2 regions of the Streptomyces sp. NBC_00887 genome follow, and region 1 is predicted to be linked to the other one. Evidence: riboswitches for the same ligand, from Rfam matches in the RefSeq annotation. Region 1 holds a riboswitch; the other holds the start of a gene.
The links. Region 1 has a riboswitch for FMN ahead of ribD (bifunctional diaminohydroxyphosphoribosylaminopyrimidine deaminase/5-amino-6-(5-phosphoribosylamino)uracil reductase RibD). Riboswitches for the same ligand answer to the same signal wherever they lie in the genome.
Positions count from the first base shown of each region.

Region 2: another riboswitch for FMN. It lies ahead of ribD (bifunctional diaminohydroxyphosphoribosylaminopyrimidine deaminase/5-amino-6-(5-phosphoribosylamino)uracil reductase RibD); the one in region 1 lies ahead of ribD (bifunctional diaminohydroxyphosphoribosylaminopyrimidine deaminase/5-amino-6-(5-phosphoribosylamino)uracil reductase RibD).

Region 1 covers NZ_CP108788.1:8,683,145-8,690,579, forward strand. The annotation lists gene OG844_RS39660 (glycoside hydrolase family 6 protein) at 1-170, shown strand, start outside; partial or broken gene OG844_RS39665 (nitrate reductase) at 174-328, opposite strand; partial or broken gene OG844_RS39670 (alginate lyase family protein) at 345-711, shown strand; gene OG844_RS39675 (MFS transporter) at 764-2,005, opposite strand; gene OG844_RS39680 (ROK family transcriptional regulator) at 2,148-3,353, shown strand; FMN riboswitch at 3,431-3,561, shown strand; gene ribD (bifunctional diaminohydroxyphosphoribosylaminopyrimidine deaminase/5-amino-6-(5-phosphoribosylamino)uracil reductase RibD) at 3,719-4,819, shown strand; gene OG844_RS39690 (riboflavin synthase) at 4,820-5,437, shown strand; gene OG844_RS39695 (nicotinamide riboside transporter PnuC) at 5,434-6,072, shown strand; gene OG844_RS39700 (bifunctional 3,4-dihydroxy-2-butanone-4-phosphate synthase/GTP cyclohydrolase II) at 6,069-7,358, shown strand; gene ribH (6,7-dimethyl-8-ribityllumazine synthase) at 7,383-7,435, shown strand, end outside.
Region 2 covers NZ_CP108788.1:1,311,977-1,319,411, forward strand. The annotation lists gene OG844_RS05890 (PH domain-containing protein) at 1-277, opposite strand, end outside; gene hisG (ATP phosphoribosyltransferase) at 319-1,167, opposite strand; gene OG844_RS05900 (phosphoribosyl-ATP diphosphatase) at 1,221-1,493, opposite strand; gene ribH (6,7-dimethyl-8-ribityllumazine synthase) at 1,529-2,014, opposite strand; gene OG844_RS05910 (bifunctional 3,4-dihydroxy-2-butanone-4-phosphate synthase/GTP cyclohydrolase II) at 2,039-3,328, opposite strand; gene OG844_RS05915 (nicotinamide riboside transporter PnuC) at 3,325-3,963, opposite strand; gene OG844_RS05920 (riboflavin synthase) at 3,960-4,577, opposite strand; gene ribD (bifunctional diaminohydroxyphosphoribosylaminopyrimidine deaminase/5-amino-6-(5-phosphoribosylamino)uracil reductase RibD) at 4,578-5,678, opposite strand; FMN riboswitch at 5,836-5,966, opposite strand; gene OG844_RS05930 (ROK family transcriptional regulator) at 6,044-7,249, opposite strand; gene OG844_RS05935 (MFS transporter) at 7,392-7,435, shown strand, end outside.

The DNA.
Region 1 (7,435 bases):
ACTGGTGCGACCCGGGAGGCAGGGCCCTCGGCCGGACCCCGACGACGAGGACCGGCGAGTCCCGGATCGACGCCTACCTGTGGGTGAAGCTGCCGGGGGAGTCCGACGGCTGCACGGGCGCGGCCGGATCCTTCACCCCGGACTACGCCTACGCCCTGGCCACCGGCTGAGCCTCAGCTCTTGGGCGATTCCTCGTCGTACGCGGAGGTGCCCGAGTCCAGCAGGGCTCCTTGGTCCTGAGGTGGGCGGGGGCGAAGGCCCGCAGCACGTGGTAACCGGTGATCACGACGATGGTGCCGAGCACGGCACCGCTCAGTTCGAAGTCGTCGGGACATCGTGAGGGTGGAAGCCGGCCCCAGGAGCTCGCACGGACCAGGAGCCGGCACTACTCGACCTTCGACCTGGTCGCCCACACCCGGCTCGCCGCCATCGGCAGGCAGGTCGGGGTGGACCTCTGGGACTACGAAGGGCCGCAGGGGCAGAGCCTGTTCACGGCCGTGCGCCATCTGCTGCCCGCCGCGACCGGGGCCGCCCCCTGGCCGCACCCCGAGCTGGAGTTCCACCGGTACGCGGCGAGCGACATCGTGCACGCGGCCGCGGCCGCGGGCGACCGGGAGGCCCGGGCGGCGGTCCCCGCCTCGAAACTCCCCCGGCGGTGACCCGTGGGCACTGTGCCCCGCCGCGGAACAGCTCGACTCGATCGCCGGCTGACCTGCGGCGTACGGGCCCCGCGCCGTCCGCGGCACCCGTACGCCGTCCCGTGTCACTTTCCGGCGGTGCTTCCGGACGGTGCGGCGGCGGGTGCCGCGTCGGGCGCGCCGCCCTCCGCCACCTTGCGATCGCCCGCCCTCAGCACCCCGGCGCCCAGCACCAGTCCGAATGCCAGCACCGTCACGAGGCCGAACGACACCAGCAGCGACGTCGCCTCCGCCAGGGAGCCGATCGCGGACGGGGCGATGAGCCCCGAGGTGTACGTGATGGTGGCGACGCCCGCGATGGCCCGGCTCGGGTTGTCCCCGCTGCGCCCGGCCGCCGCGAACGCCAGCGGTACGACGACCGCGACGCCCAGTCCCAGCAGGCCGAAGCCGCACAGCGCCAGCCCCGCGTTCGGCGCCAGGACAACCAGCAGCCCGCCGACGGTGGCCAGGACGCCGCCGACCCGTACGGTCCGCACCGCGCCGAACCGGTCGACGACCCGGTCGCCGGCGATCCGGGCGATCGCCATCATCAGGGCGAACGCGGTCGTGGACGCCGCGGCGAGCCCGGCGGAACTGCCCATGTTGTCCTTGAGGTAGACCGCCGACCAGTCCAGGCTCGCTCCTTCGGCGAACACGGCGCAGAAGCCCACCGCGCCGATGACCAGCGCGGACTTCGGCGGCAGAGTGAAGCGTGGCGGCGGCTCCTCGTCCGGCTCGCTGCGCAGGTCGAGCACGTGCCGGCACGCGATCAGGCCGAGCACGGTGAGCACGAGCGCGGCCAGGGTGTGATGGAGCCGGGCATCGGCGCCGATGTGCGCGGCGACCGTGCCGGCCGCGGAACCGACCAGCGCGCCCACGCTCCACCACCCGTGCAGCCCGGACATGATCGACTTGTCGAGCCGGTTCTCCACCTCGACGCCGAGCGCGTTCATGGCGACGTCCGACATCCCGGCGGTCGCCCCGTACACGAAGAGCGCCGCGCAGAGCGTGAACAGGTTCGGGGCCAGGGCCGGAAGGGCCAGTGCCAGCGTCCAGAGCGCCAGCAGCCCGCGCAGGGCCGTCCGTGCGCCGAACCGGTGACTGACCCGGCCGGCCAGCGGCATGGCCAGTGACGCGCCGATGGCCGGGAAGGCGAGGGCGAGGCCGAGCTGTCCGGCGCTCACCGAGGCATGGTCCTGGATCCAGGGGACCCGGGTCGCGAAGCTGCCGGTCACCGCTCCGTGCACGGCGAAGACCGCGGCGACCGCGTACCTGGCCCGCCTGACCTGTTCCATGCCGAAAACCCGGACCGTTGGATCCATCGTCATACGCCGTGCCCTCCCCGGAGAATCCTCGCCGAACAGGCCACTCGGGTGCCCGTCCACGCGGTGCGGGACGTAAACTATCAGGAACCCTGCCTGATAAATAGCCCGCCACGGCGGGCCGGCAGCGATCTGGAAGGATCCCGGCATGCCCGCATCCCCCAGCACGGCCCGGGCCATCAACGACCGGCTCGCCCTGCGACTTCTCCAGCAGGACGGCCCGCTGACGGCCACTCAGCTCAAGACCCTGACCGGACTGTCCCGCCCCACGGTCGCCGACCTGGTCGAACGACTGCAGGACGCCGGCCTGGTCAGGGTCGTCGGCGAGAGCGGATCGGACCGCCGGGGCCCCAACGCCCGGCTGTACGGGATCGTTGCCGACCGCGCACACCTGGCCGCTCTCGACGTACGCACCGACAGCGTCGCCGTGGTCGTCGCCGATCTGCTGGGTGTCACGCTCGCCGAGGCCACCCTGCCCATCGGCAGCGACACCGCGACCGAGCCCGCGGTGGAACAGGCCGTCGCGCTGCTGGAGCGCACCGCCCGCGCCGCGGGAACGGCGCCGCTCCACAGCGTCGGCATCGGAGCCCCCGGCCTCATCGACCCCGTTTCCGGCGAGCTCCGCGACACGACAGGGCTCCCCGCCTGGCACCGCGGGCTGGTCAAGGTGCTCCAGCAGCGGCTGCCCGCGACGGTCCTCGTGGAGAACGAGACCAATCTGGCCGCCGTCGCCGAACACCGCATCGGCGCCGCACGCGACCGCGACACCTTCGTCCTGCTCTGGCTCGGCCACGGCATCGGAGCCGCCGTCATGCTGGACGGGAAGCTGCGCCGCGGCGCCTCCGGCGGGGCGGGCGAGATCGGATTCCTGCCGGTACCCGGCACCGGCGGGGTGCCCTCGGCACACAACTGCGACGGCGGATACCACTCGCTGACCGGCTCGGTCGCCGTCTGCGAACTGGCAGCCGACCACGGCATCAAGGCGCAGGGCCCCGCCGGCGACGGGGAGCAGGAGCAGTACCTCGCAGCCGCGTCCGTCGTCCGTTCCGCGCTGGCCGCGGACGGCCCGGAGGGCGACGCGTTCCTGGCGGCGCTGGCCGACCGGATCGCGCTCGGCGCCGCAGCCGTCGTCTCGGTGCTCGACCCCGGCTGCCTCGTCCTGGCCGGCGAGGTCGGCAGGGCGGGCGGTGACACGCTCGCCGCACGGGTCGAGGAACGGCTCGCCCGCATGTCGCCCCTGCCCACGGAGGTCAGGGCGGGGGAGCTGGGTGGCAGCGCGGTCCTGCGTGGCGCGCTGCTCGCCGCCCGCGAGGCCGCGCAGGAGGTCCTGTTCGCTCCGGGTGGCGCCCGGTAGCTTTCTGTGATCCACGCCACAGTGCGCACCCGCATGGCTGAACTCCAGCCGTGGCAGAATGTGTGCTGTACCAGTAGCAGCGCACTCCGGGGTCGGTGTAATTCCGAACCGGCGGTTATAGTCCGCGACCCGTCCGCATCCAGCGGCCGGTTGACCAGGTGAGATTCCTGGACCGACGGTGAAAGTCCGGATGGGAGGCAGTGCGCGGCGGTCCGTCACAGGTACGCCGCCTTGGGCGGATGCGTTCCGGGATCTTCCGGGACCACGCATCCGTGTCCCGGCTCGGCGTTCCCCTGTTGCGTTCCGCTTCATCTGTCGTCATCGACAGGCCCCGGAGTCCGTGCCCGAAGAGGCAGGAGGACCCGGTGGCCACCGCAGCCGATATCACCGCCATGCGGCGAGCGATCACGCTCGCGGCCCGCGGACTCGGCTCCACCAGCCCCAACCCGGTCGTCGGGTGCGTGATTCTCGACGCCGCCGGACAGCCGGCCGGTGAGGGCTTCCACCGGCGCGCCGGTGGGCCGCACGCCGAGATCCACGCCCTGCGCGAGGCCGGCGAGCAGGCCAGGGGCGGCACCGCCTACGTCACCCTCGAACCCTGCAACCACACCGGACGCACCGGCCCCTGCGCGCAGGCGCTCGCGGCAGCCGGTGTCGAGCGGGTGGTGTACGCCGTCGGTGACCCGAACCCGCAGGCCGCCGGAGGCGCCGACACCCTGCGTGCCGCCGGGATCGAGGTGGAGCAGGGCCTCCTCGCCGAAGAGGCCGAGGCGGGCAACGCCGCCTGGCTGACCTCCGTGCGGCTCAGCCGCCCGTACGTCCTGTGGAAGTACGCGGCCACCCTCGACGGCCGGATCGCCGCCGCGGACGCCACGAGCCGCTGGATCACCTCCGCCGAGTCCCGCGCCGACGTCCACCGGCTGCGCGCCGAGGCCGACGCCGTCGTGGTCGGTTCCGGCACGGCCCGCACCGACGACCCCCAGCTCGCGGTACGCGGCATCGAAGGCGCCGACCAGCCTCTCCGTGTCGTCGTCGACACGGGCGCCACCGCCGTACGACCCGGCTCCCGGGTGCTCGACGGCACGGCACCCACCCTGATCGCGGTCGCCGGCGACGCCGACACCGCGCACCTCCCCGAAGGCACCGTGCTCCGGCTGCCCCGCGCCGCCACCGGCCCCGGCCTGGACATCCCGTCCCTGCTCACGGCCCTGCACAGGCGCGGGATCCGCTCCGTACTCCTCGAAGGCGGACCCGTCCTCGCCGGTTCCTTCGTCGCCGCGGGAGCAGTCGACAAGGTCGTCGGCTACCTCGCTCCGGTCCTCCTCGGCGCGGGCCCGGCAGCCCTCGCCGACGCCGGAATCTCCACCATCTCCCAGGCGTTGCGCCTCGACGTGACCGAGACCGTCCGTATCGGCCCCGATCTGCGCATCACCGCCGTCCCCGTCCCTGCTCGGAAGGGAAACTGAGTGTTCACCGGAATTGTCGAAGAACTGGGTGAGGTCACCGCCGTCGAGAAACTCGGCGACGCCTCCCGCTTCCGACTGCGCGGCCCCGTTGTCACCGAAGGCGCCAAGCACGGCGACTCCATCGCCGTCAACGGCGTCTGCCTCACCGTCGTGGACCTCGGCGAACACGAGTTCACCGCCGATGTGATGGCCGAGACGCTGAGCCGCTCCAGCCTCGGAGCGCTCGAGACCGGCTCCCGGGTCAACCTGGAGCGCCCCATGGCGCTCGGCGGCCGGCTCGGCGGACACATCGTCCAGGGCCACGTCGACGGCACGGGCCGCATCATCGAGCGCAAGATCTCCGAGAACTGGGAGATCGTGAAGATCTCCCTGCCCGCCGATCTCACCCGTTACGTGGTGGAGAAGGGCTCGATCACCGTCGACGGCGTGAGCCTGACCGTCGTCGACGCGGGCCCTGACTACTTCACCATCAGCCTCATCCCCACCACCCTCGCGCTGACCACTCTGGGCGTGAAGGAGCCCGGCGACCCGGTCAACCTCGAAGTGGACGTCATCGCGAAGTACGTCGAGCGGCTGCTCGGCGGGAACGCGCCGGAATCCGGAGGGCCGGTCGCATGAGCGCCCTGGACTGGCTGAACTCGGAGGCGTTCACCGCCTTCGGCCAGCACATCATCTGGTCGGACCTGATCGGCAACACGATCGGTCTGACAGCCCTGGCCCTCGGCTGGCTCCGCTCGGTCTGGACCTGGCCCGCCCAGCTCCTGTCCGGCGTCGTCCTGATCGCCGCCAACGTCTCCGTGCAGCAGGCGGGCAGCGTCGGCAAGCAGCTGATCGTCGTCGCCGTCGCCGTATGGGGCTGGCAGCAGTGGACCCGCGGCAGGCAGCAGGACGGTTCCATCGCCGTGCGCTTCGCCACCTGGCGCGAGCGTGCGTACCTGGCGGGCGGCGCCGCGGTCGGCACCCTCGCGGTCGGCTGCCTGTTCACCGCCTTCCCCTCGCTCTCCTGGAGCCCGTGGGCGGACGCGTACATCTTCGCCGGCACGCTCGTCGCGATGCTGGCCCAGGCCCGCGGCATGGTCGAGTTCTGGTTCGCGTGGCTGCTCGTCGACCTCGTCGGCGTACCGCTCAACTTCCACAGCGGACTCGCCTTCTCCGGTCTCATCTACGTCGTCTACGGGGCCCTCGTCCTGTGGGGCATGCGCGACTGGTGGCTGCGTACGCGGTCACCCGCTCTGGAAGGAGCCACGGCATGACTGCCCAGCCCACCTGGTTGCACGACCGTACGGCCGAGGACCTGTCCCTCGACCCCGTGGAGCAGGCGATCCGCGACATCGCCGCCGGCCGGCCCGTCGTCGTCGTCGACGACGAGGACCGCGAGAACGAGGGCGACCTCGTCATCGCCGCCGAGAAGGCGACCCCCGAGATCGTCGCGTTCATGATGAGCGAGTGCCGTGGGCTGATCTGCGCGCCCATGGAGAACGACGAGCTGGAACGGCTCGAACTCCCGCAGATGGTCGACAACAACACCGAGTCGATGAAGACCGCCTTCACCGTCTCCGTCGACGCCTCGGCCGCCCATGGTGTGACCACCGGGATCTCCGCAGCCGACCGGGCCACCACGCTGCGGATGCTGGCGGGCGGCAGGGCGGGCGCCGGCGACTTCGTCCGGCCCGGCCACATCTTCCCGCTGCGCGCCCGCTCCGGTGGTGTCCTCGTCCGCAACGGCCACACCGAGGCCGCGGTGGACCTCGCCCGCCTCGCCGGGCTGCGGCCCGCAGGCGCCATCGTCGAGATCGCCGGCGAGGACGGGGTGATGCTCAGGCTGCCCGACCTCGTCCCGTTCGCACGCAAGCACGGACTGACGATCATCTCCATCGAGGACCTGATCGCCTACCGGCGCAGCTCGGAACCGACCGTCCGCCGTGAGGCCGAGGTACGCCTGCCGACCGCGTTCGGCGCGTTCACCGCGTTCGGCTACCGCTCCACCGTCGACGGCGTCGAGCACGTGGCACTCGTCCACGGGGACATCGGTGACGGCCAGGACGTCCTCGTCCGGGTCCACTCCGAGTGCCTGACGGGGGACATCTTCCAGTCCCAGCGCTGCGACTGCGGCCCCCAGCTGCACGCCTCGATGGAACGCATCACGACCGAGGGCCGCGGCATCGTCGTCTATCTGCGCGGTCACGAGGGACGCGGCATCGGCCTGCTGTCCAAGCTGCGCGCGTACGAACTCCAGGAGCGGGGCTCCGACACCCTCGACGCCAATCTCGAGCTCGGCCTGCCGGCCGATGCCAGGGACTACGCGGCGGGTGCCCAGATCCTCGAGGACCTCGGCGTCCGCACGCTCCGGCTGATGACCAACAACCCCGACAAGACCGCCGCGCTCGTGCGGCACGGGCTCGGGATCACCGGGCGCGAACCCATGCCCGTCCAGGCCGGCGAACACAATCTGCGGTACCTGCGCACCAAGCGGGACCGCATGGGGCACGACCTGCCCTGGCTCGACGCGGTCACCGCGTCGACCTGCGGCAACCAGTAAGCACAGACGAACAGTAGGAGAGACATGAGCGGCAAGGGCGCACCCGAACTGTCCGTACGCAACTGCGGTGACCTGCG
Region 2 (7,435 bases), 7.4 Mb from region 1:
CCAGTCGGCGGGTCCGGGTGATGTTGACCACCCTGACCCCGGCCTCGTCGGCGACGATCTTCGGCCTGCTGAGCAGGGCGAGCACACCGAGGAAGAGCAGCGCGACGAAGACGAAGCTGGTCCGCTCCCCCGGGCTCAGGTGTTCGAGGATCAGTGCGACGACGGTGATGACGACGAACATGGCCACCCCCACGGTCAGCAGGACCACCCGGGTGAGGGTGGGCCTGAAGGTGACCGGGAGGGCGGGGAGTTCGGTCCGGGACGCGGGGGCGGACATGAGACTGTCGTCCTTCGGTGTGCGCTGGTCGGTCCGGGCCGTCAGAGGCGGCAGGCGTGGATGGCCGTCGTGAGGATGGCGCGGGCGCCGAGCTCGTACAGGTCGTCCATGATCCGCTGCGCCTCCTTGGCGGCGACCATGGAGCGGACGGCCACCCAGCCCTCGTGGTGCAGCGGGGAGATGGTCGGCGACTCGAGGCCCGGGGTGAGGGCCACGGCGCGCTCCAGGTGCTCGACGCGGCAGTCGTAGTCCATCATCACGTAGCTGCGGGCGACCAGGACGCCCTGCAGGCGGCGCAGGAACTGCTCCACCTTGGGCTCGTCGGCGGGGGCGCCCTTGCGACGGATCACGACCGCTTCCGAGGACATGATCGGCTCGCCGATGACTTCCAGACCGGCGTTGCGCATGCTGGTGCCGGTCTCCACCACATCGGCGATGATCTGGGCGACACCGAGCTCGATGGCCGTCTCGACCGCGCCGTCGAGGTGCACGACCGAGGCCTTGACACCCACTTCGGCGAGGTGCTTGGCGACGATGCCCTCGTAGGAGGTGGCGACCGTCATGCCGTCGAAGTCCTGCGGGCCGGTGGCCGTGCCGGGCTTCGTGGCGTAGCGGAAGGTGGAGCGGGCGAAGCCGAGCTGGAGGATCTCCTCGGCGTCGGCACCGGAGTCCAGCAGCAGGTCGCGGCCGGTGATGCCGATGTCCAGGCGGCCGGAGCTGACGTAGATCGCGATGTCGCGCGGCCGCAGATAGAAGAACTCGACCTCGTTCGTGGGGTCGACCAGGACGAGTTCCTTCGACTCCTTGCGCTGCTGGTAGCCCGCCTCATGGAGCATCGCCATCGCAGGCCCGGAGATTGCACCCTTGTTGGGGACGGCGATGCGCAGCATGAGGTCAGGTTTCCTTTGTACGGAGGGAGTTCCGGGAACGTGCGGGGCTGTGCTCAGAGGTGGGCGTAGACGTCGTCGAGGGAGATTCCGCGGGCGACCATCATCACCTGGACGTGGTACAGCAGCTGCGAGATCTCCTCGGCGGCGGCTTCCTTGCCCTCGTACTCGGCGGCCATCCAGACCTCGGCGGCCTCCTCGACGACCTTCTTGCCGATGGCATGCACGCCCTTGTCCACCAGTTCGGCGGTGCGGGAGGTGGAGGGGTCGCCGTTGGCGGCCTTGAGCTGCAGCTCGGCGAAGAGCTCTTCGAAGGTTTTGTTCGCCATGATGGTCCTTAGAATACGGGGTCCCGGACCCTCTCTCAGCGCCAGGGTTCGCTGACGGTGCGCAGCGTGGCCGCGGTGGCGACGGCGGCGGTGACCGCTTCGTGCCCCTTGTCCTCGTTGGAACCCTCGAGTCCCGCCCGGTCCAGCGCCTGCTCCTCGGTGTCGCAGGTGAGGACGCCGAAGCCGACGGGGACGCCGGTGTCGACGGTGACCTGGGTGAGGCCGTTGGTGACGCCCTGGGACACGTACTCGAAGTGGGGGGTGCCGCCGCGGATGATCACTCCGAGGGCGACGATCGCGTCGTAACCGCGTCCCGCGAGGACCTTGGCGACCACCGGGAGCTCGAAGCTGCCGGGGACCCGGAGCAGGGTCGGTTCGTCGATGCCCAGGTCGTGCAGGGCGCGCAGTGCCCCGTCGACGAGTCCGTCCATGACCTTCTCGTGCCACTGCGCAGCGATCACTGCCACCCGCAGGTCACCGCAGTTGCGTACGGACAGTTCGGGTGCGCCCTTGCCGCTCATGTCTCTCCTACTGTTCGTCTGTGCTTACTGGTTGCCGCAGGTCGACGCGGTGACCGCGTCGAGCCAGGGCAGGTCGTGCCCCATGCGGTCCCGCTTGGTGCGCAGGTACCGCAGATTGTGTTCGCCGGCCTGGACGGGCATGGGTTCGCGCCCGGTGATCCCGAGCCCGTGCCGCACGAGCGCGGCGGTCTTGTCGGGGTTGTTGGTCATCAGCCGGAGCGTGCGGACGCCGAGGTCCTCGAGGATCTGGGCACCCGCCGCGTAGTCCCTGGCATCGGCCGGCAGGCCGAGCTCGAGATTGGCGTCGAGGGTGTCGGAGCCCCGCTCCTGGAGTTCGTACGCGCGCAGCTTGGACAGCAGGCCGATGCCGCGTCCCTCGTGACCGCGCAGATAGACGACGATGCCGCGGCCCTCGGTCGTGATGCGTTCCATCGAGGCGTGCAGCTGGGGGCCGCAGTCGCAGCGCTGGGACTGGAAGATGTCCCCCGTCAGGCACTCGGAGTGGACCCGGACGAGGACGTCCTGGCCGTCACCGATGTCCCCGTGGACGAGTGCCACGTGCTCGACGCCGTCGACGGTGGAGCGGTAGCCGAACGCGGTGAACGCGCCGAACGCGGTCGGCAGGCGTACCTCGGCCTCACGGCGGACGGTCGGTTCCGAGCTGCGCCGGTAGGCGATCAGGTCCTCGATGGAGATGATCGTCAGTCCGTGCTTGCGTGCGAACGGGACGAGGTCGGGCAGCCTGAGCATCACCCCGTCCTCGCCGGCGATCTCGACGATGGCGCCTGCGGGCCGCAGCCCGGCGAGGCGGGCGAGGTCCACCGCGGCCTCGGTGTGGCCGTTGCGGACGAGGACACCACCGGAGCGGGCGCGCAGCGGGAAGATGTGGCCGGGCCGGACGAAGTCGCCGGCGCCCGCCCTGCCGCCCGCCAGCATCCGCAGCGTGGTGGCCCGGTCGGCTGCGGAGATCCCGGTGGTCACACCATGGGCGGCCGAGGCGTCGACGGAGACGGTGAAGGCGGTCTTCATCGACTCGGTGTTGTTGTCGACCATCTGCGGGAGTTCGAGCCGTTCCAGCTCGTCGTTCTCCATGGGCGCGCAGATCAGCCCACGGCACTCGCTCATCATGAACGCGACGATCTCGGGGGTCGCCTTCTCGGCGGCGATGACGAGGTCGCCCTCGTTCTCGCGGTCCTCGTCGTCGACGACGACGACGGGCCGGCCGGCGGCGATGTCGCGGATCGCCTGCTCCACGGGGTCGAGGGACAGGTCCTCGGCCGTACGGTCGTGCAACCAGGTGGGCTGGGCAGTCATGCCGTGGCTCCTTCCAGAGCGGGTGACCGCGTACGCAGCCACCAGTCGCGCATGCCCCACAGGACGAGGGCCCCGTAGACGACGTAGATGAGACCGGAGAAGGCGAGTCCGCTGTGGAAGTTGAGCGGTACGCCGACGAGGTCGACGAGCAGCCACGCGAACCAGAACTCGACCATGCCGCGGGCCTGGGCCAGCATCGCGACGAGCGTGCCGGCGAAGATGTACGCGTCCGCCCACGGGCTCCAGGAGAGCGAGGGGAAGGCGGTGAACAGGCAGCCGACCGCGAGGGTGCCGACCGCGGCGCCGCCCGCCAGGTACGCACGCTCGCGCCAGGTGGCGAAGCGCACGGCGATGGAACCGTCCTGCTGCCTGCCGCGGGTCCACTGCTGCCAGCCCCATACGGCGACGGCGACGACGATCAGCTGCTTGCCGACGCTGCCCGCCTGCTGCACGGAGACGTTGGCGGCGATCAGGACGACGCCGGACAGGAGCTGGGCGGGCCAGGTCCAGACCGAGCGGAGCCAGCCGAGGGCCAGGGCTGTCAGACCGATCGTGTTGCCGATCAGGTCCGACCAGATGATGTGCTGGCCGAAGGCGGTGAACGCCTCCGAGTTCAGCCAGTCCAGGGCGCTCATGCGACCGGCCCTCCGGATTCCGGCGCGTTCCCGCCGAGCAGCCGCTCGACGTACTTCGCGATGACGTCCACTTCGAGGTTGACCGGGTCGCCGGGCTCCTTCACGCCCAGAGTGGTCAGCGCGAGGGTGGTGGGGATGAGGCTGATGGTGAAGTAGTCAGGGCCCGCGTCGACGACGGTCAGGCTCACGCCGTCGACGGTGATCGAGCCCTTCTCCACCACGTAACGGGTGAGATCGGCGGGCAGGGAGATCTTCACGATCTCCCAGTTCTCGGAGATCTTGCGCTCGATGATGCGGCCCGTGCCGTCGACGTGGCCCTGGACGATGTGTCCGCCGAGCCGGCCGCCGAGCGCCATGGGGCGCTCCAGGTTGACCCGGGAGCCGGTCTCGAGCGCTCCGAGGCTGGAGCGGCTCAGCGTCTCGGCCATCACATCGGCGGTGAACTCGTGTTCGCCGAGGTCCACGACGGTGAGGCAGACGCCGTTGACGGCGATGGAGTCGCCGTGCTTGGCGCCTTCGGTGACAACGGGGCCGCGCAGTCGGAAGCGGGAGGCGTCGCCGAGTTTCTCGACGGCGGTGACCTCACCCAGTTCTTCGACAATTCCGGTGAACACTCAGTTTCCCTTCCGAGCAGGGACGGGGACGGCGGTGATGCGCAGATCGGGGCCGATACGGACGGTCTCGGTCACGTCGAGGCGCAACGCCTGGGAGATGGTGGAGATTCCGGCGTCGGCGAGGGCTGCCGGGCCCGCGCCGAGGAGGACCGGAGCGAGGTAGCCGACGACCTTGTCGACTGCTCCCGCGGCGACGAAGGAACCGGCGAGGACGGGTCCGCCTTCGAGGAGTACGGAGCGGATCCCGCGCCTGTGCAGGGCCGTGAGCAGGGACGGGATGTCCAGGCCGGGGCCGGTGGCGGCGCGGGGCAGCCGGAGCACGGTGCCTTCGGGGAGGTGCGCGGTGTCGGCGTCGCCGGCGACCGCGATCAGGGTGGGTGCCGTGCCGTCGAGCACCCGGGAGCCGGGTCGTACGGCGGTGGCGCCCGTGTCGACGACGACACGGAGAGGCTGGTCGGCGCCTTCGATGCCGCGTACCGCGAGCTGGGGGTCGTCGGTGCGGGCCGTGCCGGAACCGACCACGACGGCGTCGGCCTCGGCGCGCAGCCGGTGGACGTCGGCGCGGGACTCGGCGGAGGTGATCCAGCGGCTCGTGGCGTCCGCGGCGGCGATCCGGCCGTCGAGGGTGGCCGCGTACTTCCACAGGACGTACGGGCGGCTGAGCCGCACGGAGGTCAGCCAGGCGGCGTTGCCCGCCTCGGCCTCTTCGGCGAGGAGGCCCTGCTCCACCTCGATCCCGGCGGCACGCAGGGTGTCGGCGCCTCCGGCGGCCTGCGGGTTCGGGTCACCGACGGCGTACACCACCCGCTCGACACCGGCTGCCGCGAGCGCCTGCGCGCAGGGGCCGGTGCGTCCGGTGTGGTTGCAGGGTTCGAGGGTGACGTAGGCGGTGCCGCCCCTGGCCTGCTCGCCGGCCTCGCGCAGGGCGTGGATCTCGGCGTGCGGCCCACCGGCGCGCCGGTGGAAGCCCTCACCGGCCGGCTGTCCGGCGGCGTCGAGAATCACGCACCCGACGACCGGGTTGGGGCTGGTGGAGCCGAGTCCGCGGGCCGCGAGCGTGATCGCTCGCCGCATGGCGGTGATATCGGCTGCGGTGGCCACCGGGTCCTCCTGCCTCTTCGGGCACGGACTCCGGGGCCTGTCGATGACGACAGATGAAGCGGAACGCAACAGGGGAACGCCGAGCCGGGACACGGATGCGTGGTCCCGGAAGATCCCGGAACGCATCCGCCCAAGGCGGCGTACCTGTGACGGACCGCCGCGCACTGCCTCCCATCCGGACTTTCACCGTCGGTCCAGGAATCTCACCTGGTCAACCGGCCGCTGGATGCGGACGGGTCGCGGACTATAACCGCCGGTTCGGAATTACACCGACCCCGGAGTGCGCTGCTACTGGTACAGCACACATTCTGCCACGGCTGGAGTTCAGCCATGCGGGTGCGCACTGTGGCGTGGATCACAGAAAGCTACCGGGCGCCACCCGGAGCGAACAGGACCTCCTGCGCGGCCTCGCGGGCGGCGAGCAGCGCGCCACGCAGGACCGCGCTGCCACCCAGCTCCCCCGCCCTGACCTCCGTGGGCAGGGGCGACATGCGGGCGAGCCGTTCCTCGACCCGTGCGGCGAGCGTGTCACCGCCCGCCCTGCCGACCTCGCCGGCCAGGACGAGGCAGCCGGGGTCGAGCACCGAGACGACGGCTGCGGCGCCGAGCGCGATCCGGTCGGCCAGCGCCGCCAGGAACGCGTCGCCCTCCGGGCCGTCCGCGGCCAGCGCGGAACGGACGACGGACGCGGCTGCGAGGTACTGCTCCTGCTCCCCGTCGCCGGCGGGGCCCTGCGCCTTGATGCCGTGGTCGGCTGCCAGTTCGCAGACGGCGACCGAGCCGGTCAGCGAGTGGTATCCGCCGTCGCAGTTGTGTGCCGAGGGCACCCCGCCGGTGCCGGGTACCGGCAGGAATCCGATCTCGCCCGCCCCGCCGGAGGCGCCGCGGCGCAGCTTCCCGTCCAGCATGACGGCGGCTCCGATGCCGTGGCCGAGCCAGAGCAGGACGAAGGTGTCGCGGTCGCGTGCGGCGCCGATGCGGTGTTCGGCGACGGCGGCCAGATTGGTCTCGTTCTCCACGAGGACCGTCGCGGGCAGCCGCTGCTGGAGCACCTTGACCAGCCCGCGGTGCCAGGCGGGGAGCCCTGTCGTGTCGCGGAGCTCGCCGGAAACGGGGTCGATGAGGCCGGGGGCTCCGATGCCGACGCTGTGGAGCGGCGCCGTTCCCGCGGCGCGGGCGGTGCGCTCCAGCAGCGCGACGGCCTGTTCCACCGCGGGCTCGGTCGCGGTGTCGCTGCCGATGGGCAGGGTGGCCTCGGCGAGCGTGACACCCAGCAGATCGGCGACGACCACGGCGACGCTGTCGGTGCGTACGTCGAGAGCGGCCAGGTGTGCGCGGTCGGCAACGATCCCGTACAGCCGGGCGTTGGGGCCCCGGCGGTCCGATCCGCTCTCGCCGACGACCCTGACCAGGCCGGCGTCCTGCAGTCGTTCGACCAGGTCGGCGACCGTGGGGCGGGACAGTCCGGTCAGGGTCTTGAGCTGAGTGGCCGTCAGCGGGCCGTCCTGCTGGAGAAGTCGCAGGGCGAGCCGGTCGTTGATGGCCCGGGCCGTGCTGGGGGATGCGGGCATGCCGGGATCCTTCCAGATCGCTGCCGGCCCGCCGTGGCGGGCTATTTATCAGGCAGGGTTCCTGATAGTTTACGTCCCGCACCGCGTGGACGGGCACCCGAGTGGCCTGTTCGGCGAGGATTCTCCGGGGAGGGCACGGCGTATGACGATGGATCCAACGGTCCGGGTTTTCGGCATGGAACAGGT